DNA from 3 places in the Cellvibrio sp. GW822-FHT04B05 genome. Region 2 is predicted to be linked to each of the others. Evidence: predicted binding sites of a transcription regulator. Region 2 holds the regulator's gene; each other region holds the start of a gene.
What was found. The regulator PhoB, encoded in region 2, activates phosphate uptake and scavenging genes when phosphate is short. The targets are predictions, from matches to a motif close to TGTCATAAANNTGTAACA.
Positions count from the first base shown of each region.

Region 1 (7,236 bases), on a different contig from region 2:
GGTGTAGCTCCGCCAGATCTGACCTTGGTAGCGCGTGCCCGCTCACCGGAATGGCTCTACACCTATCTGCGCAATTTCTATAAAGATGAAAGCCGTCCCTGGGGTGTTAACAACCGTGTATTCCCTAATGTGGGTATGCCGCACGTGTTGATTGGTCCGCAAGGTTTGCTGGAGTGTGGCGCTGGTCCAAAACTCAATCACCACGGCGGCGCATTGCGTAATGACGTAGGCCAGATTGAAGTGGACGAGCACTGCGGCGCACTTAAAGAAGGCAAGATCAAGGGTACTATGACCACTGCCGAATTTGATGCAGCGGTCTACGATCTGGTTAACTTCCTTGAATATGTTGCCGAACCTATTGCCGTTAAGCGTCAGTCTATTGGCTTGTACGTGCTTGGATTCCTGGTGATCCTGTTTATCTTTGTCTATTTCCTGAATCGCGAATTCTGGAGAGAGATCCACTGATAAAAAACGGGCGACTTAGGTCGCCCGTTTTGTTTGAGTCTTGATAAAATTGAGCCTCGATTAAAATACCTGTAAGTTGACGTCGGTAGTTATCCCCAGTCGAAGGAAATAGTTATGTCCATGTCCTCCAGCCGTCCGTATTTTCTACGTGCCATCTACGAATGGATATTGGACAACAATTGCACCCCCCATATTTTGGTGGACGCCCATGTGCCAGGCACTCAGGTGCCGCAGCAGCATGTGAATAAGGATGGCCAGATCATCCTGAATATTTCCCCTTCTGCGATTAAAGATTTTTTTATGGACAATACTGCCGTGTCGTTTAACGCGCGCTTCAGTGGTGTGGTTAATAATCTCTATGTTCCCTGTGGTGCGATCCTTGGAATCTACGCGCGTGAAAACGGCCAGGGAATGATGTTCGAGGCGGAGCAAAACCCACAGCCGCCCGTACCTCCAACATCGCCTGTTACACCAACTCCTATCAATAAAGCATCCAGTGATGCCGCTGCAGCGAAGCGGCCGGGATTGCGCGTCGTCAAATGACGTTTGCTTTTCAGTTTGTGACGTTTGTGAGACACATTTGTGACAGCAATGTCTGTTGGTCATATAACTGTCATATTCGATGGGTAAAGTAATCATCAGTGGAGAGGAAAGACGCCTCGCCATACACCAGACAAGAATTCTTTACTCACGATGACTAACGGAGCGCTCTATGAACGCTATGAAAATTATCAAAGGACTGGCAATCGCCGGTTCTATGGTTTGCGCCGCTGCGCTGCACGCCGCTGTTGATCCTAAATTACCTGATTACAAAGTAGCTACCGGCGTTTCAGGAAACGTAAACTCAATCGGTTCAGATACCCTGAACAACCTGATGACCTTATGGGCTGAAGATTTCAAAAAATCTTACCCTAACGTCAATATCCAAATTCAAGGTGCCGGTTCGTCAACTGCGCCACCGGCGTTGACTGAAGGCACTGCTAACTTCGGCCCAATGAGCCGTGCGATGAAAGCGGAAGAGATCCAGGCGTTTGAAGCAAAACACGGTTACAAGCCTACTGCTGTACCGGTGGCAATCGACGTTCTCGCGGTATACGTAAATAAAGACAACCCGATTAAAGGTTTGAGCCTGCAGCAAGTAGATGCGATTTTCTCGGCTACCCGCAAATGCGGTGCACCGAAAGACATTACCCGTTGGGGTGAGTTGGGTTTGACTGGCACATGGGTTAACCGCGATTTCACTCTGTATAGCCGTAACGCTGTATCAGGTACCTACGGTTACTTTAAAGATGAAGCCTTGTGTAAAGGTGACTTCAAAGCTGGTATCAACGAGCAACCAGGTTCAGCGTCAGTGGTGCAAGGTGTTTCTGAATCGATTAACGGTATCGGTTACTCAGGTATTGGTTACATCACTTCAGGCGTAAAGGCGATTCCTTTGTCGAAGAAAGATGGCCAGCCTTTTGTTACTGCAGAAGCGTCCCACGCATTGGATGGCAGTTATCCTTTGGCGCGTGTGCTTTACGTTTATATCAACAAGCACCCGAATCGCCCACTTGATGCATTGCAATTGGAATTCATCAAGTTGGTACTGTCCAAGCGCGGTCAGGAAACGGTAGTACGCGATGGCTACATTCCATTGCCAGCAACCATGGCAAACAAGGCGTTGGCTGACTTGCAAAAATAGTTCACCCCTGTGGTGACCAAAAACCGCCGACTAGCTCGGCGGTTTTTTTATAAGCGTTCATTGTAATGTGACAGTTAGATGACAGGAATAGGGTGCTTTGTAACAAAAGTGTCATCATGGCTTGCTAGCATTTCCGTGCCAGCAGTTTAATCGAGTGAGTAGACCATGTCAGAACCCACTGTATCGGTAAGACAAACGACCAGTTTGATGCCGACCTCCGAACAACGCAGCCGCTTGCGTCGTATTCGTAAACTCAAAGACTCCATCTCTCGCTACGGTGTTATGACGGCGGGTATGGCAGTTGTATTCTCTCTGGGTTTGATTTTCTTTTACTTATTCTCTGAGGTGGCGCCACTGTTTCGCGGTGCATCAGTCGAAGTGGTCAAGACCTATGATCAAGCCGAGTTACATCAGATAGCCAATGACAATACCGAATTTTTAACGCTCGAACGCTACGAGGAAATTGGCGGTAGCTTCAAGCGCAGTGGTGCGGTGAATTTCTTTAACGTTAACGATGGCAGAACCATCCTTGAAGCCCGGTTGCCAAAAAGTGAGGACGCCGAGTTTGCCAGTGTGGCGACCAGTACTGCCGATCATGGTTTGATTGCTTACGGTTACAGCAATGGTGAAGTGGCGGTGATCAAAACCAACTACTCACTCAGTTACCCGCAAGACAAACGTTTGATCACTCCAGGTTTGTTAAACCCATTGGGCGAAGCACCTATCCGTTTGGATGAACAGGGTGCAGCGCTGAAAGTGTTGGCAATTCAGGAGACATCCGGCGGTATTCTGATTGGTACAGTGACCGCGGACAACCGGTTGGTACTCGGCGTATTTAGCAGTAGTACCAACATGATTACTGGCGAATCCAGCCTCACGCAGGAAGTATTTACCCTGCCACCTTTGCCCGCCGGCACAAATGCGATCGCAATGCAAATTGATGAAACTGCACAGCACCTGGTGATTGCGACTGATACATCACAGATCCTGTTATACAAAATTATCAATCCTGCTGCCGCAGAGCGCAAAGAAGCAGTCACAGTCAGCGGAGGAAAAATTACGACGCTGCAATTTTTAGTGGGCACCGGCTCACTGGTAGTCGGCACCGATAAGGGTGCGGTTAGCCAATGGTTTTTAGTGCGCGATGCAAGCAATGAATACCATGTTGAATTTGTGCGTGACTTCGATTCCCTGCCTGGCGCTATTACCACCGTCGCACCGGAATTCTCCCGTCGCGGTTTTTGGGTTGGTGATGATAAAGGCAACATTGGCATTTATTTCGGTACCTCCGAGCGTACGCTGCTGATCAAATCGATGGGCAAACAACCGATCCGCAACATTGCCATTTCTCCCATCAACAATCGCGCACTGTTAATTGATGCTGATAAAAAAGTAGCAGTTGCCGATGTGTGGAATAAACATCCGGAAGTATCTTTCAGCTCGCTATGGGAAAAAGTTTGGTACGAGGGCCGCGAAGCGCCGGAATATATTTGGCAAGCGTCTTCCGGTAGCGATAACTTCGAAGCCAAAATGAGTTTTGTTCCACTTTCGCTGGGTACATTGAAAGCAGCGTTTTTTGCGATTCTGTTTGCTGTGCCGCTGGGCGTCATGGGGGCAATTTATACCGCGTATTTTATGACGCCGAAATTGCGCGGCGTAGTAAAGCCCGCGATTGAAATTATGGCGGCATTGCCCACGGTAATTCTCGGGTTCCTTGCCGGTTTGTGGCTCGCACCTTTTATGGAAAATCACTTGCCCGCGATTTTCAGTATTCTGATTTTATTGCCGGTTATTATGTTGATCACCGGGTTTATCTGGAGCCGCTTCCCTGAGTCAATTCGCACACGTATTCCGGAAGGATGGGAAGCGGCCATTCTGGTGGTACCTATTATTTTGACGGTCTGGGCCTGCGTTGCTATGAGTCCTTTTGCTGAAATCTGGTTTTTTGATGGCAGCATGCGTCAATGGTTTACCGATAATGGCATCAACTACGAACAGCGCAATGCGTTGGTGGTAGGTATCGTCATGGGCTTCGCGGTAATCCCGAGTATTTTTTCTATTGCCGAAGATGCGGTATTCAGTGTGCCGCGCCATCTTACCCAAGGTTCTCTCGCGCTCGGCGCAACGCGTTGGCAAACCATGGTGGGTGTGGTGCTGCCTACTGCAAGCCCCGGTATTTTCTCCGCAGTGATGATGGGCTTCGGTCGTGCGGTCGGTGAAACCATGATCGTGTTGATGGCGACCGGTAACAGTCCCGTGGTTAATTTCAATATCTTCGAAGGTATGCGTACGCTCTCCGCCAACATTGCGGTTGAATTACCGGAAACGGCAGTAGCCAGTACGCACTTCCGTGTGCTTTTCCTTGCTGCGCTGGTATTGCTCGCACTGACTTTTGTGGTGAATACATTCGCCGAAATCATTCGTCAGCGTTTGCGTAAACGCTACAGCAATCTTTAATTCCTGGTGACTGCAATGAAAAATTTTGTGAAAGCACAAGCCGATTGGTTTAAAAGTGGATCGCCGTGGATTTGGTTAAACGGCGGCGCAGTTGCAATCTGTATGGTGATGGTAGTAGGTCTGTTGGGTTTGATTGCGATACGCGGTTTTGGTCATTTTTGGCCCGCCGATATTTTGCAAACCTCAATTGTTGATCGCGAAGGTGCCCGCCACATTATCATGGGTGAAGATGTGCGCTCGGAAATCATTCCCGCCGCCGTTGCGCGCGATGGCGGTTATATCGTTGCAGACAATGTTGAATTAATTACCCGCCATCTGTTCAAGATGGGCAATCGCGATGTGAATGGTCGCGACTTTGCCTGGTTCCTTGAAACCGGGATGGAAAAATGGGATTACCCTATCGATGCTATTTCTGTTGAGCGTCGCGAGTGGGGTAATTTTTATGGCTATCCGGTTGCGATTAAAGAGCAGGATAAAGTCGTCAGCGAGTTGGGCAGTGCAGATTTCTGGCAGCAATTGAACATTCGTATTGAACGCGCATTGGATTTGCATTCGCAGATTCACCGCATCGAAAAATCCGATATTGGTCGCATTAACAAGCGTATGGATGATTTGCGTTTGGATCGCCGCCGCTTGGAATTAGATGGTGTTTCAGGTGCACAACTTGCAGCTGCCGATGTGAAGTTCGCAGAGCGTCGTGCGGAGTTGGAAGCAGAATACTCGGTTATCAAACAAACTCGCGATGACATTCTTGCACAGGCGACGCGCGATAAATTAATTGCGCGCACGGCCGATGGTAAAGAAGTTGTGATCGCGTTTGATCATATTGTGCGTGTGACCCGCCCGAATGATCTGGGTGTAGTCGGCAAGCTCGGTCAATACCTTGAGCGCTTTTGGGAATTTATGAGTGCTGAGCCGCGTGAAGCAAATACGGAGGGCGGTATTTTCCCTGCGATTTTCGGTACGCTGACTATGGTGATCGTAATGTCGATTATGGTTACGCCGTTTGGTGTGCTCGCCGCCATTTATTTGCGCGAATATGCCCGTCAAGGTACCTTCCTGAAAATTATCCGTATCTCGGTATACAACCTCGCCGGTGTTCCTTCGATTGTATACGGCGTATTCGGTTTGGGATTTTTTGTGTACACCCTCGGCGGCAATCTCGATGAATTGTTTTACGCAGAATCGCTACCATCGCCCACTTTCGGTACACCGGGTTTGTTCTGGGCATCGCTCACGTTGGCCTTGCTCACCTTGCCCATCGTAATTGTATCGACGGAAGAAGGTTTATCGCGTATCCCAAGTACTATTCGCCAGGGTAGTTTGGCGCTGGGTGCAACCAAAGCAGAAACTTTATGGAAAGTAGTGGTGCCGCTTGCAACTCCGGCAATGATGACCGGTTTGATTCTTGCTATTGCCCGCGCTGCCGGTGAAGTAGCGCCGTTGATGTTGGTAGGCGTAGTGAAATTGGCTCCGGCGTTACCGGTTGATGGTAATTATCCTTACCTGCATCTCGACCAAAAAATTATGCACTTGGGTTTCCATATTTACGATGTGGGTTTCCAAAGCCCGAATGTTGAAGCGGCACGTCCACTGGTATATGCAACCTCGCTAACATTGGTATTGCTGATCATCGCACTCAATATCACGGCGATAAAAATTCGTAATAACCTGCGTGAAAAATATCGCAGTGCGTCGGATTAATACCGGTATATTGTTGTAACAAATTTGTCATCAATCTGAAATAAATTAGTGATTTTTTTAAACAGGCACAGCTTATGACCCCGACTGCATTGGTGGAACCGATCAAGCTTGAAGTAAAAGACCTCAACTTGTACTACGATCAAAAGCGCGCCTTGAATGGTGTGAGCATGAAAATACCGGAGAAAAGAGTGACTGCGTTTATCGGTCCGTCCGGTTGTGGCAAATCAACGCTGCTGCGCTGCTTCAATCGTATGAACGACCTGGTTGATGGTTGCCGTGTTGAAGGCCAGATTTTGCTCGACAGCAGCAATATTTATGACAAAAGTATTGATGTGGCGGAATTGCGTCGCCAAGTGGGGATGGTATTCCAAAAACCGAATCCATTTCCAAAATCAATTTATGAAAATGTCGCTTATGGTCTACGCTTACAAGGTGTGAAATCCAAGCGTGTGTTGGATGAAGTGGTAGAGAAATCGTTGCGCGGTGCAGCGCTCTGGGATGAAGTAAAAGATCGTTTACACGATAATGCATTTGGTTTGTCAGGTGGTCAGCAACAGCGTTTGGTAATTGCACGCGCAATCGCAATTGAACCGGAAGTTATTTTGCTCGATGAACCCGCGTCAGCGCTCGATCCAATCTCAACGCTGAAAATTGAAGAGCTGATCAACGAACTAAAGCACCAATACACTATCGTAATTGTGACGCACAATATGCAACAGGCGGCGCGCGTTTCGGATTACACAGCATTTATGTACATGGGTGATTTGATTGAGCATGATTTAACGGACACGCTCTTTACCAACCCCAGTAAAAAACAAACTGAAGATTACATCACCGGCCGTTACGGTTAATGCGGAGGCGCATCATGGTTATGGATATTACGAGTCATACTCTTCATATCTCGCAACAATACAATCTCGAGCTGG
Region 1 is NZ_JBXAMU010000001.1:572,661-579,896, forward strand. Features, by position in the region: gene AC1RJL_RS02310 (ubiquinol-cytochrome c reductase) at 1-465, shown strand, start outside; gene AC1RJL_RS02315 (ClpXP protease specificity-enhancing factor) at 580-1,008, shown strand; gene AC1RJL_RS02320 (PstS family phosphate ABC transporter substrate-binding protein) at 1,178-2,149, shown strand; gene AC1RJL_RS02325 (ABC transporter permease subunit) at 2,315-4,606, shown strand; gene pstA (phosphate ABC transporter permease PstA) at 4,622-6,310, shown strand; gene pstB (phosphate ABC transporter ATP-binding protein PstB) at 6,385-7,161, shown strand; gene phoU (phosphate signaling complex protein PhoU) at 7,182-7,236, shown strand, end outside.
Region 1: a site for PhoB is predicted at 1,066-1,083, ahead of AC1RJL_RS02320 (PstS family phosphate ABC transporter substrate-binding protein). Genes of this name have one in related genera too.

Region 2 (7,236 bases):
ATTGTTCCCTGAGCTTGTTTATCGTTATCGGGAACCCACTAATGTTGTCTATTTCCTCGCCCTATTCATTATCGCCTGCTGCACCGCTCTCGCGCCGCCAGATCCTGCTGGATTTGATCCGTCCCTATCGTTTTCGTATTGCGCTGGCACTGTGCGCGCTGGTTGTGGCCGCTGCTACTGTGCTGCTGATCGGCCAAGGGCTCAAGCAGGTTATCGATAAAGGTTTTGTCGCGGGCAGCCCGCAATTACTTAATTATGCCTTGCTGGGATTATTGGGTGTGATCCTGGTGATGTCGGTAGCGACCTATTGCCGGTTTTATCTGGTGTCCTGGCTGGGTGAGCGGATTACTGCGGATTTGCGCCGTCGGGTGTTCGCCCATCTGCTGACGCTCTCGCCGTTTTTCTTTGAACAAAATCGCACAGGTGATGTGCTCTCGCGTTTGACCAACGATACCACCCAATTGGAGACAGTGATTGGCTCCAGCGTTTCTATGGCATTGCGTAATGCACTCTTGTTGATTGGCGGATTGGTGATGCTCGCTATCACCAGTTTGAAATTGACGGCGCTGGTGTTGCTGGCGATTCCCTTTGTGCTGGTGCCGATCATTGTATTTGGTCGTCGCCTGCGCAAACTCGCGCGCGCAAGCCAGGACAATGTTGCTGATGTTGGCGCTTACACCGACGAAGTGATCCACGAAATTCGCACCGTGCAAGCCTACGGACATGAAGATGCATCGATCATTGCCTTTAACCAGCGGGTTGAAAATACCTTTATGACCGGTGTTAAACGTATTCGCCAGCGTGCGTTGTTGGTCGCTGCGGTTATCACTCTGGTGTTCAGTGCCATTGCCTTGGTGCTGTGGGTTGGCGGCCATTATGTGTTGGAGGGAACACTGACCGGCGGTGAACTTTCCGCCTTTATTTTTTACGCGGTTGTGGTTGCCGGTGCGATGGGAACTATCTCGGAAGTGATTGGCGATTTGCAACGCGCGGCGGGTGCGACCGAGCGCTTGGTTGAACTGCTGGCAACACCATCAGCCTTGCCGTTAAGTGAAAACCCGCAAGCCTTACCTGTACCTGCACCCGGGCAAGTGGAAATGCGCAACGTGCAATTTGCTTATCCATCGCGTATTGATGCGCCGGTGTTCGATGGATTTAATTTGCAAATAAAGCCGGGCGAAAAAATTGCATTGGTTGGACCTTCGGGTGCCGGAAAAACAACGGTTTTTCAATTGCTGCAACGTTTTTATGATCCACTCACCGGTGAAATTTTGTTGGATGGTGTAGATCTGAAAAATGCTGATATCCAGCAAGTGCGCGAGCGAATTGCGCTGGTGCCGCAAGACCCGGTTATCTTTGCCGCAAGTGTGCGCGACAACGTTCGCTATGCGCGCCCGGATGCCAGCGACAGCGATGTAATCGCCGCGTGCAAAGCGGCATTTGCATTGGAGTTTATTGAGCAGTTACCGGATGGTTTGGATGCGTATCTCGGCGAGCGCGGTGTGCGTTTATCGGGCGGACAAAAGCAGCGCATTGCCATTGCGCGCGCGATTCTTGCGGATCGCCCGATTTTATTATTGGACGAAGCTACCAGCGCATTGGATTCGAATAGCGAACAGGTAGTACAGCAAGCGCTCGAAGTACTGATGGCAAATCGCACCACGATTATGATTGCGCATCGTTTATCGACGGTAGTGAATGCCGACCGGATTTTGGTGTTGCAGCAAGGCAAAGTTGTCGCCAGTGGTACACATACTGAATTGTTGGAAGGCAGCGAGTTGTATCGCCAATTAGCGCGCTTGCAATTCCAGTTGGATAATTAATGCGTCGAAATTTTTAGCCAAAATACCCAACGCCTTTTGCCATCATCGCGGCGCAGAACATGATGGCAACAACCGCAATTAACTCGATATGAATTAAGCGTCTGATGGTAATCAGGGTTGCATCGCTCACTTGTGGCAATTGTTGTTGCTTTAATACATTGCGCCAGGATAAAAATTTCACCGTGGGATAAATCGACAAAATCCCGACTAATGCAAACAGCGAAATTTTTACAATGAACGGCAGGCTGTGAAAATAATAGTCACTGCCTTTTTCAAAATGAAATACTCGCCCAAAGCCGATGATTAAAATGGTGATTGCCGAGAGTCCGTAAACCTGATCGATATTCAGAAGGGACTTGGCGGTATCGATACTGAAGGGTTTTCGTATCAGGACAAATTCATATACCAGGGCAGCAAATAATGAAAATGCAGCCAGGTGATGTAAAAAAGCCATCGTCCAATTAGTGAAAATTCCGCTCATAGTATTTCCTTGTGTGATTGCGACTGTATTGTTAATACTACCGCTACTGATGCGCTTTAATCTATCGACATAAAAAAACGGCAACCAAAAGGTTGCCGTTTTTTTATTGCGTGTTAAACCGGATTAACTTGCAGGGAAATCCGGTTTAACGCTGCCGAACTATTAATACCGGACTTAGTTGCAAGAGCGAACCAGGTTCCAGGCATTAGTCCACGCCCAGCCAGTGCCTGGAGCGTATGGACCACCAACAGTACACCAGCCGCCTACAGTACATTGATACTCGCTGCCAGCATTAACTACTTTAGCGCCAGTAGCGTAGGTAGCACCGTTTACATAAGCAGGAGAGGTGCAGTTACCGGTAGATACTGAAGAAGCAACACTTGAGCTGCTAACAGCTGGAGTGCTTGACTTGCTTGATGAACTTGGCGCTACGCTTGATGGAGTTGATGAAGTAGTTGAACCAGTACATGCACCCAGATCCAACCAGTAGTTGTATTGACCTGAAGTCAGTGCTGGATCATTACCTTGGGTCCAGTAGTTAGCAGAGTAACGTTTGTTGTTGTGTTGTACTTGTTGTGGAGCTGTGTAAGCGGTGCTGGCATTCCAGGTTGGCAAACCGGCACAAGTGTTGTTAGAAACACTTGAAGAGGATGCTACCGAAGATACGCTGGATTTCACTGAAGAAGTTGATCCAACAGAAGAACTGCTTGTTGGATTGCCGTAAACAACGTCAATACATTGATAGAAACCTTCTGGCGCATCTCTCAGTGCGTCACGTTGCCAAATGCTGTACACAATGTGGCGACCGGTACGTGGTGGCAGGTTAACAATGTGAGTAGCAACTGGTTCTTGGTCTGCTGGCGCTGACTGGTGGATTTGTTCCAAATCAGACCACTTCAACGGTGCTGCACCAGGATTAAAGCCTTCTTTGGTAATGTAGTAACGGAAGTAAGAAGTTTTGTGTGCTGCAGTGTTCGTCCATACGAAAGCCAGAGGACCAGCAGTTACAGTGGTTGCTTTCCAGTCGTTACGAGCCAGGTTAAGGCCGTTGTTGCTGGTCATGTTAGCGCTACACAGCTTGCCATCGGGAATCAGGCTTTGGTGGTTGTCGTTAGCGCCACCGATACCGATAGATTGTGGTTCATATTGGCTGGCGTTACCGGCTGCAGAAGCAGCAACACACGCAGGTGAACTGGCGCCACCTTGTGCACTGGTACAGAAAAAAGCACGACTTTTTGGTGAAGATACATAACCGTGTGCAAACGCTTGGCTGGCAACCAAGAGTGAACCAATTACTACTGCGGAAATTCCGCATGCTTTGATTGTCTTTTTCACTTTTTCATCTCCGAACATATTAGATTTATTAACAACATGCGGCTGACCAATATTCAGTAAACCGCTTTGGGATGACGCTTGTTATCCATGCATGCAAGCTGATCTGGTTTGGCGCCAAGATCATTCCATGGGGAGTGAGTCTAAAATGACAACGTTGTTTTTACGAGTCCGACTTTCAGTTTGGAGGGTAATAGTTTGAGAAGCAGGTTTGATTTTCGGAAATTTTTCAGTAGAAAACGAAATAAAAAGTTCGACTATTATTTTGATGGCAAAAAAATGTGATATTCGTCACGAATCGTGCCGGCTACACGACTCACTTTAATGAGGTAACTGGAACACGCAAATAAAAGTGCTGCCTTTACCGATTTCGCTGGTAATTTTTAATTCGGCGTCGTGACGCATCAGCACGTGTTTCACAATTGCCAGACCTAAACCGGTTCCACCGGTGCCACTATTACGGCTGGCATCGACCCGATAAAAGCGCTCGGTCAAACGGGGAAGATGTTGCGCTTCAATGCCGGGGCCATTATCGCTGACGGCGACATAGAAGTGTTTTTGATCCTGCCAGAGGCGCACTTTTACCACGCCATTATCGGGTGTGTATTTGATGGCGTTAGTGACCAGGTTGGAAAAGGCGCTGTGCAACTCCTTCTCGTTACCATAGAACAACAAAGGTTTGATGGTGTTATCGCAGGTCAGCGTCAATTCCTGCGCTTTGTCTTTGCTCAGGACTTCTGCCTCGCTTTTCACCACGGTAAGTAGTTGGTCGATGTTGATCGTTTTGTGGTTGTGACCCGCTTCAGTAGTTTCGAGTTTGGAGAGCACCAGCAAATCGTTAATTAACAGCGACATGCGCTTTGCCTGTTGCTGCATCTGTTGCAAGGGTTTGTTCCAGCTCGGCGTTGTATTGTTGTCGGCGAGGGTTTCCACATAGCCGTTGATCACCGTCAATGGGGTGCGCAATTCGTGGGAGACGTTGGCAACGAAATCCTGGCGCATCTTTTCCAGATTGTGCAGTTGGGTTACATCGCGCACGACGATCAAACGCTCATGCTTGCCAAAAGTAGTGATCTGGAATTGCAGGTGTTTGGAGGGAAAGCGCGGCGAGGGCAGTTCCAGTGGCTCCTCGTAATTGCCTTCCTCAAAATAACTGACGAATTTGGGGTGACGGATAAAGTTGATTACCGACTGCCCCTGGTCTTTGGTATTGAGGGCAAGCATGCGGTGTGCCGCGGGGTTCCAGAAATCCAGGTGGCCGCGCGCATCAAGAATCACCAGTCCATCTTTTAACGCAGAACTGATTTCCTGGATACGCTTGATGACCGCCTGCAAGTTTTCTTTTTCGGCGCGCTGGTTGCGTTGTAGATGGTAGATATTGTCGAAAATCTGACCCCAGATACCGCTGGCTTCCGGCGGATGGTCGGTCTCCCGTCGCAATAACCATCGGTTGAGACGACGCATTTGCCACAGCATCCAGACGATATAGGCTGTACAGCCCAGTAGCATCCACAGTGAGTAATGGTCGCTGAAAAAACCAATCACGCTGCAGATCACAAGAATAATCAGGATGCGCTGAAGTTCAGTGCTGAAACCTTTTAACAACGGAGGAGCCTCGCAGTTTTAAACCCGTCGGGTTGGCCAGTATCAGGCTTCAATACGGGTGGAAAAACGATAGCCGGTGCCGCGTACGGTTTGGATCAGGTCTTCATGGCCATCAACCGTAAGGGCTTTGCGCAGGCGGCGGATATGGACATCGACCGTGCGTTCTTCCACATACACGTTGCCGCCCCACACGTGGTCGAGCAACTGGCTGCGAGTATAGGCTCTTTCCTGGTGAGTGAGAAAAAACTCCAGCAGGCGATATTCAGTCGGCCCCATGTCTACCGATTGGTTGTTGATAGTCACTCGGTGGCTGGCGGGGTCGAGACACAGGCCCTGAACCTGGATAGGTGCGGAGTTGATTTGCGGATCGGCGCGGCGCAATACGGCTTTCAAGCGTGCGACCAATTCGCGGGGAGAAAAAGGTTTGGTGATGTAATCATCGGCGCCGACTTCCAGCCCCTGGATCTTGTTGTCCTCTTCACCTTTGGCGGTGAGCATGATGATCGGGGTTCCGGCGGTAACTTCATCGCGCTTCAAGCGACGCGCCAATTCGATACCGCTGGTGCCGGGCATCATCCAGTCGAGCAGGATCAGGTCAGGCTTTTCATCGATAATGATGCTGTGCGCATCCTGGGCATTGCTCGCTTCCATGACCTGATATTCAGCCATCTCCAGCGCCACACGCAGCATATCGCGGATTGCGGATTCATCATCGACGATAAGGATTTTGCGACCAGTCATATAAGTTCTGCCTGAAAAAACCACGTGGTGCTTCACAGGTTTGTGAAGCTATTGTTGCAGCTTATTAAATAAGTTCAGTGTTACACATTTATGACAGGGTAAAAATTTAGCGCCTGAGTGGATGTGGGCGATTGCTAAAGAATCCGGCCATTGGGCAGCGCTATGGGTAACAGCGCCGTTCCAACTGCTTAGCGTAGGGCAAAATCCACGGCGATACCGGCAAATATCGCCACACCCACCCAGTTGTTATTGAGGAAGGCTTTGAAGCAGGCTTCGCGTACGCGGAAGCGGATCAGCCATTGCTGGTAGACGAACAAGCCCGCCGCGACAGCAAGCCCAAAGTAGAAAGCAACCCCCAGTTCAAAGCGTTTTCCGACCAGGAACAGGGTGTACAGGGCCAGGAATTGCAGGATGCCAGTGATGGCACGGTCCTGTTCGCCAAATAAAATTGCGGTGGATTTCACTCCGATCTTCAAATCGTCATCCCGGTCAACCATCGCATAAAAAGTGTCGTAAGCCACCGTCCACAACACCACCGCGAGATAAATCAACCACATATGCTGGTTCAACCCGCCCGCCTCGGCGGCATAAGCCATGGGTATACCCCAGGCAAAGGCGGCGCCCAGCACCACTTGCGGCAGATGGGTATGGCGTTTCATAAAGGGATAGCAGAGCGCAAGCAGCAGCCCGCCGACCGACAATTTAATGGTGAGCGGATCGGTAAACAGCACCAGCGTAAAGGCAATCAGGCAGAGTGCAACAAATAAGCCTATGGCTTCGCGGCCCGAGACAGCGCCAGTCGCGAGCGGGCGATTCTTGGTGCGCAGAACCTTGCCGTCGATCTTGCGGTCGGCAAAGTCATTGATCACGCAGCCGGCCGCGCGCATCACTATCACACCCAATACAAAAATCACCAGGTTCTTGGTGCCGGGCACACCTTTCGCGGCAATCCACAGCGCCCAGAGCGTTGGCCAGAGCAACAGGAGCGTGCCTATGGGGCGATCCATGCGCGTCAAGCGCCAATAATTAATCGCTTTTTGGTGAAAATAGGCCGAAAAATGGCTTTTTTCTGCCGTTTTCGCAGCTGCACGCCTGATGATTTTTGCTGCGTGAACGTTTGCCCAATTGGCGGGTGAACCTGTTTTTTCTGTCACAACGGCTGGTTCGGTGGGCGTCGACACCGCCATTGCTACAGGAGCTGATGGGACGGGTGTTATTAGCTCGACTTGCGCAGTATCCGCTGTGACTATTGAT
Region 2 is NZ_JBXAMU010000003.1:56,618-63,853, forward strand. Features, by position in the region: gene AC1RJL_RS10280 (ABC transporter transmembrane domain-containing protein) at 42-1,823, shown strand; gene AC1RJL_RS10285 (DUF2214 family protein) at 1,837-2,304, opposite strand; gene AC1RJL_RS10290 (lytic polysaccharide monooxygenase auxiliary activity family 9 protein) at 2,479-3,639, opposite strand; gene phoR (phosphate regulon sensor histidine kinase PhoR) at 3,958-5,241, opposite strand; gene phoB (phosphate regulon transcriptional regulator PhoB) at 5,284-5,982, opposite strand; gene ubiA (4-hydroxybenzoate octaprenyltransferase) at 6,171-7,169, opposite strand.

Region 3 (7,236 bases), on a different contig from region 2:
TGGTAGATGAGCAAGTGATTTTTGATTTTTATAATGAGCGTATTCCCGAAAGTGTAGTGAATCTTGCCGGGTTTGAGGCTTGGCGTAAAAAGGCAGAACAAGCAAATCCCAAGCTTTTATTTTTGACACGGGAAGTCCTGATGCGTCACGGTGCAGGTGATATCACCCAAGCGCAATTTCCCAATGAATTGGAATGGCGCGGTATGGTATTTCCGCTGAGTTATCATTTTGAGCCAAATCATGCCTTTGATGGTGTCAGTATCCATGTGCCCATGAGTGTTTTGCACCAAGTGCCAGAACAGCGCTTGGAGTGGCTGGTGCCGGGAATGCTGCGTGAAAAATGTATTGGTTTGATTAAATCACTACCGAAAAACCTGCGCAAACATTTTGTACCTGTGCCGGATGTGGTTGATAAGATTCTTGCCGCATTATCGCCGGATAATAAATCCTTAATAGAAGCATTGGGTTTGCAATTAAAGCGTTTGACGGGTATCGATATATCCAAAGAAGCCTGGCTTGAAACCAATGTGGATGATTATTACCGTTTCAATATTCATGTAGTTGATGACAAAGGCAAGATCATCGCCAGTGGCCGCGATTTATCGCCACTGCGCGATAAATATCGCGAGCGAGTGCAACAAAATATTCAATCTGCCGCTACCAATATTGAACGCGATGGTATTGTGAGTTGGGATTTTGATGAATTGCCGCAAGCGATTCAGCTGCCGCGCGGAGGAATCAGTATTCGCGCTTATCCGGCGTTGGTTGATAAACAATCCTCGGTTGCATTGCAGGTATTGGATAATCCGCTGCAAGCGCTGGATCTAACCCAGCGTGGATTAGCGCGTTTGGTATATTTATCGCTGTCGCAGACAGTAAAGTATTTGCAAAAAGAATTATTAAAAGGGCAGGAGGTCGCACTCACCCTGGCGGGGATTGGCAACCGCGAACAGGTGGCCGACGATTTAATTATGGCGGCAATCAAACAGCTGGTCGTTCCGGACCAGAAAAATTTGCCGCGGACGAAGGTACAGTTTGAAGAGCGCGTTAATTTGGCCAAAGATAAGTTGATTATCCATGCACAAGATCTTGCTCATCATCTTGTCAGCAGTTTGAAATTATTGGTCGACGTTAAAAAACAGCTAAAACAGCAAAAAAATGCATTGATGTTCGCGTTTACTATTAGCGATATCAACCGACAATTGACCCAACTGTTTTATCCCGGCCTGGTTTATAAAACCCCGGCGCAATGGTTGCAGCAGTATCCAAAATATATGCGCGGAATCCAACAGCGTCTGGAAAAGGCGGCACTCAACCCCCAAAAGGACAAGTTACAGCTTGCAGAAATCGCACCTCACTGGCAGCGCTTGGTAGATTATCTGGCCAAAGAGGGCGACTATCGGTTGGCACAAAACGGAGCTTTGATAGATTATCGGTGGTGGATTGAGGAATTACGTATTTCGCTCTTCGCCCAGACACTCAAAACCCAGGTGCCGGTGTCTGATAAGCGAATGGATAAACAATGGGAGCAGGCGATGTTGGAGGCTCAGGGTTAATCAAGATTAGAACACCGGATGTTCAAGGATAAGAAGGGATGTTAGTCAAGGCACATAAAATTGGCCGTCCCGCTAGTGCTTAGGCGTCGGCTATGGTAGTTTTCGTTCAGCTTTAAATCTATCCAATGACACTAACACGACGGAGTTTACGATGAATAATAAGATGTCCTCTATGTCTGCCTTGCTCGGCGCTGCTTTTATTGCTTCTGCATCGCTCGCACCCATGGCATCCGCTGCTGATGCTACCTTCGCGGCGACCCAGCTAGAAGCAGGCTATACCTTGGCCGACAATCATGACCATAAGGCCGATGGCGAGCACAAATGCGGTGAAGGCAAATGCGCTGCTGAACATAAACAATCCAAAGATGATAAAAAAGCCGGCGCTGCCGACAAGAAAACTGACGGCGAACATAAATGTGGTGAAGGCAAATGCGGCGAAGGTAAGTGTGGCGCTGGTAAAGACAAAACCAAAGACGCTGCCAAAGAGAAAAAAGCTGAGTAATGTCAGCTAAGTCAAATGTTGTGGATTACACCGCTGCAATATCCGGCGCAGGTTTAGGCTTGCGCCGAACGCTGTTAAATACCCTGCAAGAATCTACCCCCGACGATATTCACTTTCTGGAAGTTTCACCAGAAAACTGGATCAATGTCGGTGGTCGTTTGGGAAAAAGTTTTCGTGCTTACACCGAACGTTTTCCCTTCGTATGTCATGGCTTGTCTCTCTCGATTGGTTCTCCCGCACCGCTTAATATCGATTTACTTCATGCAATAAAAAAATTGATGCGCGAGCACGGTATCTGTTACTACAGCGAACATTTAAGTTATTGCAGTGATGAAGGGCAGCTCTATGATTTGTTGCCCATCCCGTTTACTGCGGAGGCGGTTGATTATGTTGCCGAGCGTATTCAACAAGCACAGGATATTCTTGGGCAGCGAATTGCGATTGAAAATTCATCCTATTATTGTGCGCCGCAACAAGAGATGAGCGAGAGTGAATTTATCAATGCCGTCGTCAAAAAAGCAGATTGCGCGCTCTTGCTCGATGTAAACAATATTTATGTTAATAGCATCAATCATCATTATGATCCCTACGAATTCCTTGCCAGTTTACCCGGTGAGCGCACGGCTTATATTCACATCGCTGGCCACTACCACGAAGCGGAAGATTTACGTGTGGATACTCACGGAACAGCTGTTATTTCGCCGGTATGGGATTTGCTCGACAAAGCCTATGCCTTGTTCGGTGTGAAGCCAACTTTACTAGAGCGGGATTTTAATATTCCCCCCTTGAGCGAATTGATGACTGAGCTGGACGAAATAAAAAGACGCCAACATTTGCCTGCATCATTATCGCGATGAAAAGTTTTCAGGAAACCCAATTAGCATTTGCCAAATATTTGCGCGCACCGGATCTTTATCCTGCTCCGCCTGCAATTGAAGAACGGCGCATGGGCATCTATCGCGAGCTGATTTATAACAATATTGAAAATTTTATTGCCAATGTATTTCCAGTGATGCGCTCAATAGTCAGCGATGATTACTGGCATTCCTTGGTGCGGGATTTTATTCACCAGCATCGCTGCCAAACGCCTTACTTTTTGGAAATCAGCGAAGAGTTTCTGCAATTCTTGCTGCAAGAGCGTGGCTTGCGAGACGGTGACCCGGCATTTTTGCTTGAACTTGCGCATTATGAGTGGATTGAACTTGCGGTGGATGTAAACGAGGCAAGTATTCCATCAGCGTCGGCTTATCCAGACGATTTGCTGGCATCCAAACCCAGGGTGTCACCACTTGCGGTCTGTCTTAATTATCAATACCCGGTACACAATATATCGCCGAATTATCAACCTGTATTACCGGAACCAACCCAACTGGTGGTTTATCGCAACCGCATGGATAAAGTCTGTTTTATGGCTGCAAATGCCGCAACCTTGCGTTTGCTTTATCTCTTGCAAGCCAATTCCGCCGAGTGTCTTGAGAAGCAGTTAGATGCTATTGCGCGTGAGTTACAGCACTCAAGTCCTGCGGTTTTATTTAACGATTCGCAGCGTTTGATCGCTGATTTATTTGCGTTAGATATCATCAGTCACTTTGACTGATACTTGCCAGCGCCTATTTTTATTGATCATTTTTGCTTTTTTATCGCGAAATGACTAAAAATTGTGCAAAAAAATCGCAAATTTAATATAAAAGCAAGTTTAATCACAAAACATAGGCCAATTTGTTTATATAATCCGCCCGCGACATTCAGGCCTGCTGTCATTTTTCTGTAACCCTATGGTCACACAATGGCAATGTATCTGAAATATTAATGTCATTATTTTAATAACACCTGACTCCCCGGTGTTCAGGAAATGAACACCAAACACACACATCTAGGAGACAACTCCATGAAAAAAACACTATTGGCCTTGGTTATTTCTTCTGTACTTCCCGCTGCTGCATTCGCTGATGTTACCGTTTACGGTAAAGCGAACGTGTCTTTGCAAAATGCTGATGAAGCCGTGCTGGATGGCAACCGCGTAGAATTAGTGAGCAATGCTTCGCGCATCGGTGTGAAAGGCGGTGAAGACGTAAATTCCAGCCTGAAAGTCATTTACCAATTTGAATATCAAACCGAAGTAGATGATGGTAATGGATCAAACAACCAAACTTTTGCCCCACGTAATATGTTCATTGGTTTGCAAGGTGTAGCCGGTACAATCATGGGCGGGCATTTCGATACCCCAACTAAAGTAGTTCAGGAAAAGGTTGACCTATTCAACGATCTGGAAGGCGACCTCACCACCATCTTCAAAGGTGAAATTCGTGCGAGCAATATTGTTCAGTACACCACCCCGGTTTTTGGCGGCGGTTTTTCTGGATCTATTGCATACGTGACCGAAGAAAATGACGGTACTTTCAAACAAAATAATCCGGCAGGCACTGAACCAGGCAATGGTGTTTCTGCCTCTTTCGGTTACACCAGCACAATGTTTTATGCTGGTATCGGGATGGATCAGGATGTTGAAGCTGAAGGTGTCGATCTGGTTCGCCTTGCAGCACGTGTAACTTTCGGCCCGGTGCAATTGGGTGTATTGGCTGAAAAATATGAAAATGATAATACCGGTGCGGACGAAGACGGTGTAATGGCTTCTGCACTTTGGAATATCACTGACAAGTGGGTGTTGAAAGGTCAGTATGGCCAATCAGACGTGAGAATGGCTGATGGCGAAACTGCGAGTATTGGTCTGGATTATAAAATGACCAAAAATGCCACACTTTTCTCTTACGCTACTAAAGTGGAAAATGAATTGCTCGGTGCGAGTGAGCGCGACGATACCTATATTGGTGCCGGGGTGGATTTCAAATTCTAATTCAATAAACGAATAGTATTTGAAAACGAAGGGTGCTTATGCACCCTTCGTTATTTCAGGGTATATACAAGTTGAGATTAATAGAGCCTCAGGAGAAATCGATGAAACCTTTAGCGATAATCATGCTGGGATTAATGGCAAGTTCTGTGTATGCCGATGATAAATGCGGCACTGCCGTTGATGAGGCAGATTCCATGAATGTCAATCAAAAAGGCTGTGACTATAGTGATGAAGGTTTAAATGGTTTCTTGCAAAAAGCCTTTAAAAAAGGTGAAGAGGGTGCAGTGTTGGAAACCGGCGCAGAAAAGTCAGTGCCTGCGGCAGATAATCCTGGCTTAAAAAAACCCAATAAAACACTTCCGGAGTTGGCTTATTTTTCATTGAATGTTGAAGTTGATCAATGGTCCAATGTCGCTTTGGCACGTACGCAGCTTTTACCAAAAGCAATGGAGAAATGTAATAAGGGATTTTTTGTGCAGCGCGAGAGCTATCAGCCATTAGCGATGGGCAGAATTGGATTGACGATAGAGTTCAGTTGTATCAAATAACGTTATCGGTAATTGAAATAAAAAAAGCCGCAATGTTGAATTGCGGCTTTTTTTATTCTAAACAGAAAACTATTTTTGATAGTTAACCACGGCGATGTAATGCATCGCGGTTGGTTTGTTCTCGACAAAACCTGGAATAAATTTGGATTTTTTCAGCGAGTTTTCAATGCTCGTTGCATCGGCTTGCTTGCGTAGCGCTGCTTCTATTGTGCTAACGGTTTCTACTTTGCCATCAGCTTCAATATTCGCCATTACGCGAGTCACTCTACCTTCGGCAAAGAATAATTTACCGTCGCCATGTTCTTTAGTGCTGTAGTTCGCGTACCAGTTACTGGTATCCAGGCGCTCTTGTGGTGCAACGTAATGAGTGCCGTATTTTGCCTGCAATGTTCCAAGATTGGGAAGCAATACGATAGGTGCCTGGGTACCACCAATTGAATACACAACACGAAATTGCATTCTTACCGGAACAGTTTTTCCGTCAATCGTAGCCGGTGCAAATGTTGCTGATTTGATGGCAGATTCAGTAATAGCTTGCATTGAGACAAGTGGGCTATTTTCATAGCAGGTAACACTATTGATATTGCCGGTAGTCATAACATCGGCCTGGCAGTAAACCGCTACGGTCTTTACGCCTTCACCGAAAGAGGCAGGCAGGGCAATTTGTTTGGTCAGCGTTTCTTCTGCGTTGCCAAATTTGGCTGGCGTATAAGCTGCTGCATAACTCGCAATTGGGGCAATAGCCGCTAGCATTACCAGTGAGCGAATCGCTTTTTTTAGGATATTTTTAGTCATAATGTGCTCCTCGTGAATCATTAAACGGCAATCTGCACCCTTTTGGGAAATTGATCTCCGGTTTCATTGTAAGATTAGCACTCGACCTAGCACATCAATGTGAATAGTTTGTGACAGTTTTGGCTGTAAATAGAAAAAATATAAAAATTTTTAGTTATTTATGTGGCTTTTTGCGTGAGTGATGCAATGTGGGGCTGCGCAGCAGGTGATACTTATTTTTCGGGTGCGTCGAGGCGAGTTTTTCTGCATATAAAAAAACCACCCGAAGGTGGTTGATGGGATGCTGCTATAACAACGTCCATGTCGTTGTTCCGATATCCTAGTAGGTATATTTCACATCCAGGCTGAAACTGGTTCCCACCGTTTGTTTTAAAATTTCAACGCTTTGGCCATTCGAGTTAACCTGCTCAAATACACGCTCTTCATTCAGGATGTTGCCGATCTTCACTTTGGTGGTGAGATTGTCAGTTGCGTACCATGAATAGGTTAAATCCAGTGAATTAAATGGCTGTTCATAGGCATCTTGCTGTGCGCCTATGTTGCGTGCAGCAAACAACATACGCTCGCCGAACAGGTTATAAACCAGTGATGCACTGTGCATTCCGTCATCCGAATCAAAGCCCAATTGTGTATTGAGCACATATTCGGACTGACCTGTCATCGGACGCTTGGCATTGGTATAACCGACATCTTCTGCCGAGACAATTTCAGAGTCGCTTAAGGTCAGGTTTGACGACACAAAAAATCCGGCACCGAGATTGTGCAATACTTCCAACTCCAAACCGTAAATTTCACCGGTCGATGAGTTTTCAAAGGTCAGCATCACATCATCGTCTGAGCCGGGCAGGCGAGTGCTTTCGATCGGGTTGAGGATGTCTTTGTAGAACAGCGATGCAGTAAAATTGTTGCCACTCTCAAAGAACCATTCTGCGCGCAAATCGTAGTGGGTGAGTTCCGACATTTGCAGGCCGGAATTGCCTT
Region 3 is NZ_JBXAMU010000001.1:1,332,088-1,339,323, forward strand. Features, by position in the region: gene hrpA (ATP-dependent RNA helicase HrpA) at 1-1,556, shown strand, start outside; gene AC1RJL_RS05330 (HvfA family oxazolone/thioamide-modified RiPP metallophore) at 1,708-2,058, shown strand; gene AC1RJL_RS05335 (HvfB family MNIO-type RiPP peptide maturase) at 2,058-2,915, shown strand; gene AC1RJL_RS05340 (HvfC family RiPP maturation protein) at 2,912-3,655, shown strand; gene AC1RJL_RS05345 (porin) at 3,947-4,912, shown strand; gene AC1RJL_RS05350 (hypothetical protein) at 4,951-5,460, shown strand; gene AC1RJL_RS05355 (energy transducer TonB) at 5,530-6,255, opposite strand; gene AC1RJL_RS05360 (TonB-dependent receptor domain-containing protein) at 6,575-7,236, opposite strand, start outside.
Region 3: a site for PhoB is predicted at 3,814-3,831, ahead of AC1RJL_RS05345 (porin). Genes of this name have one in related genera too.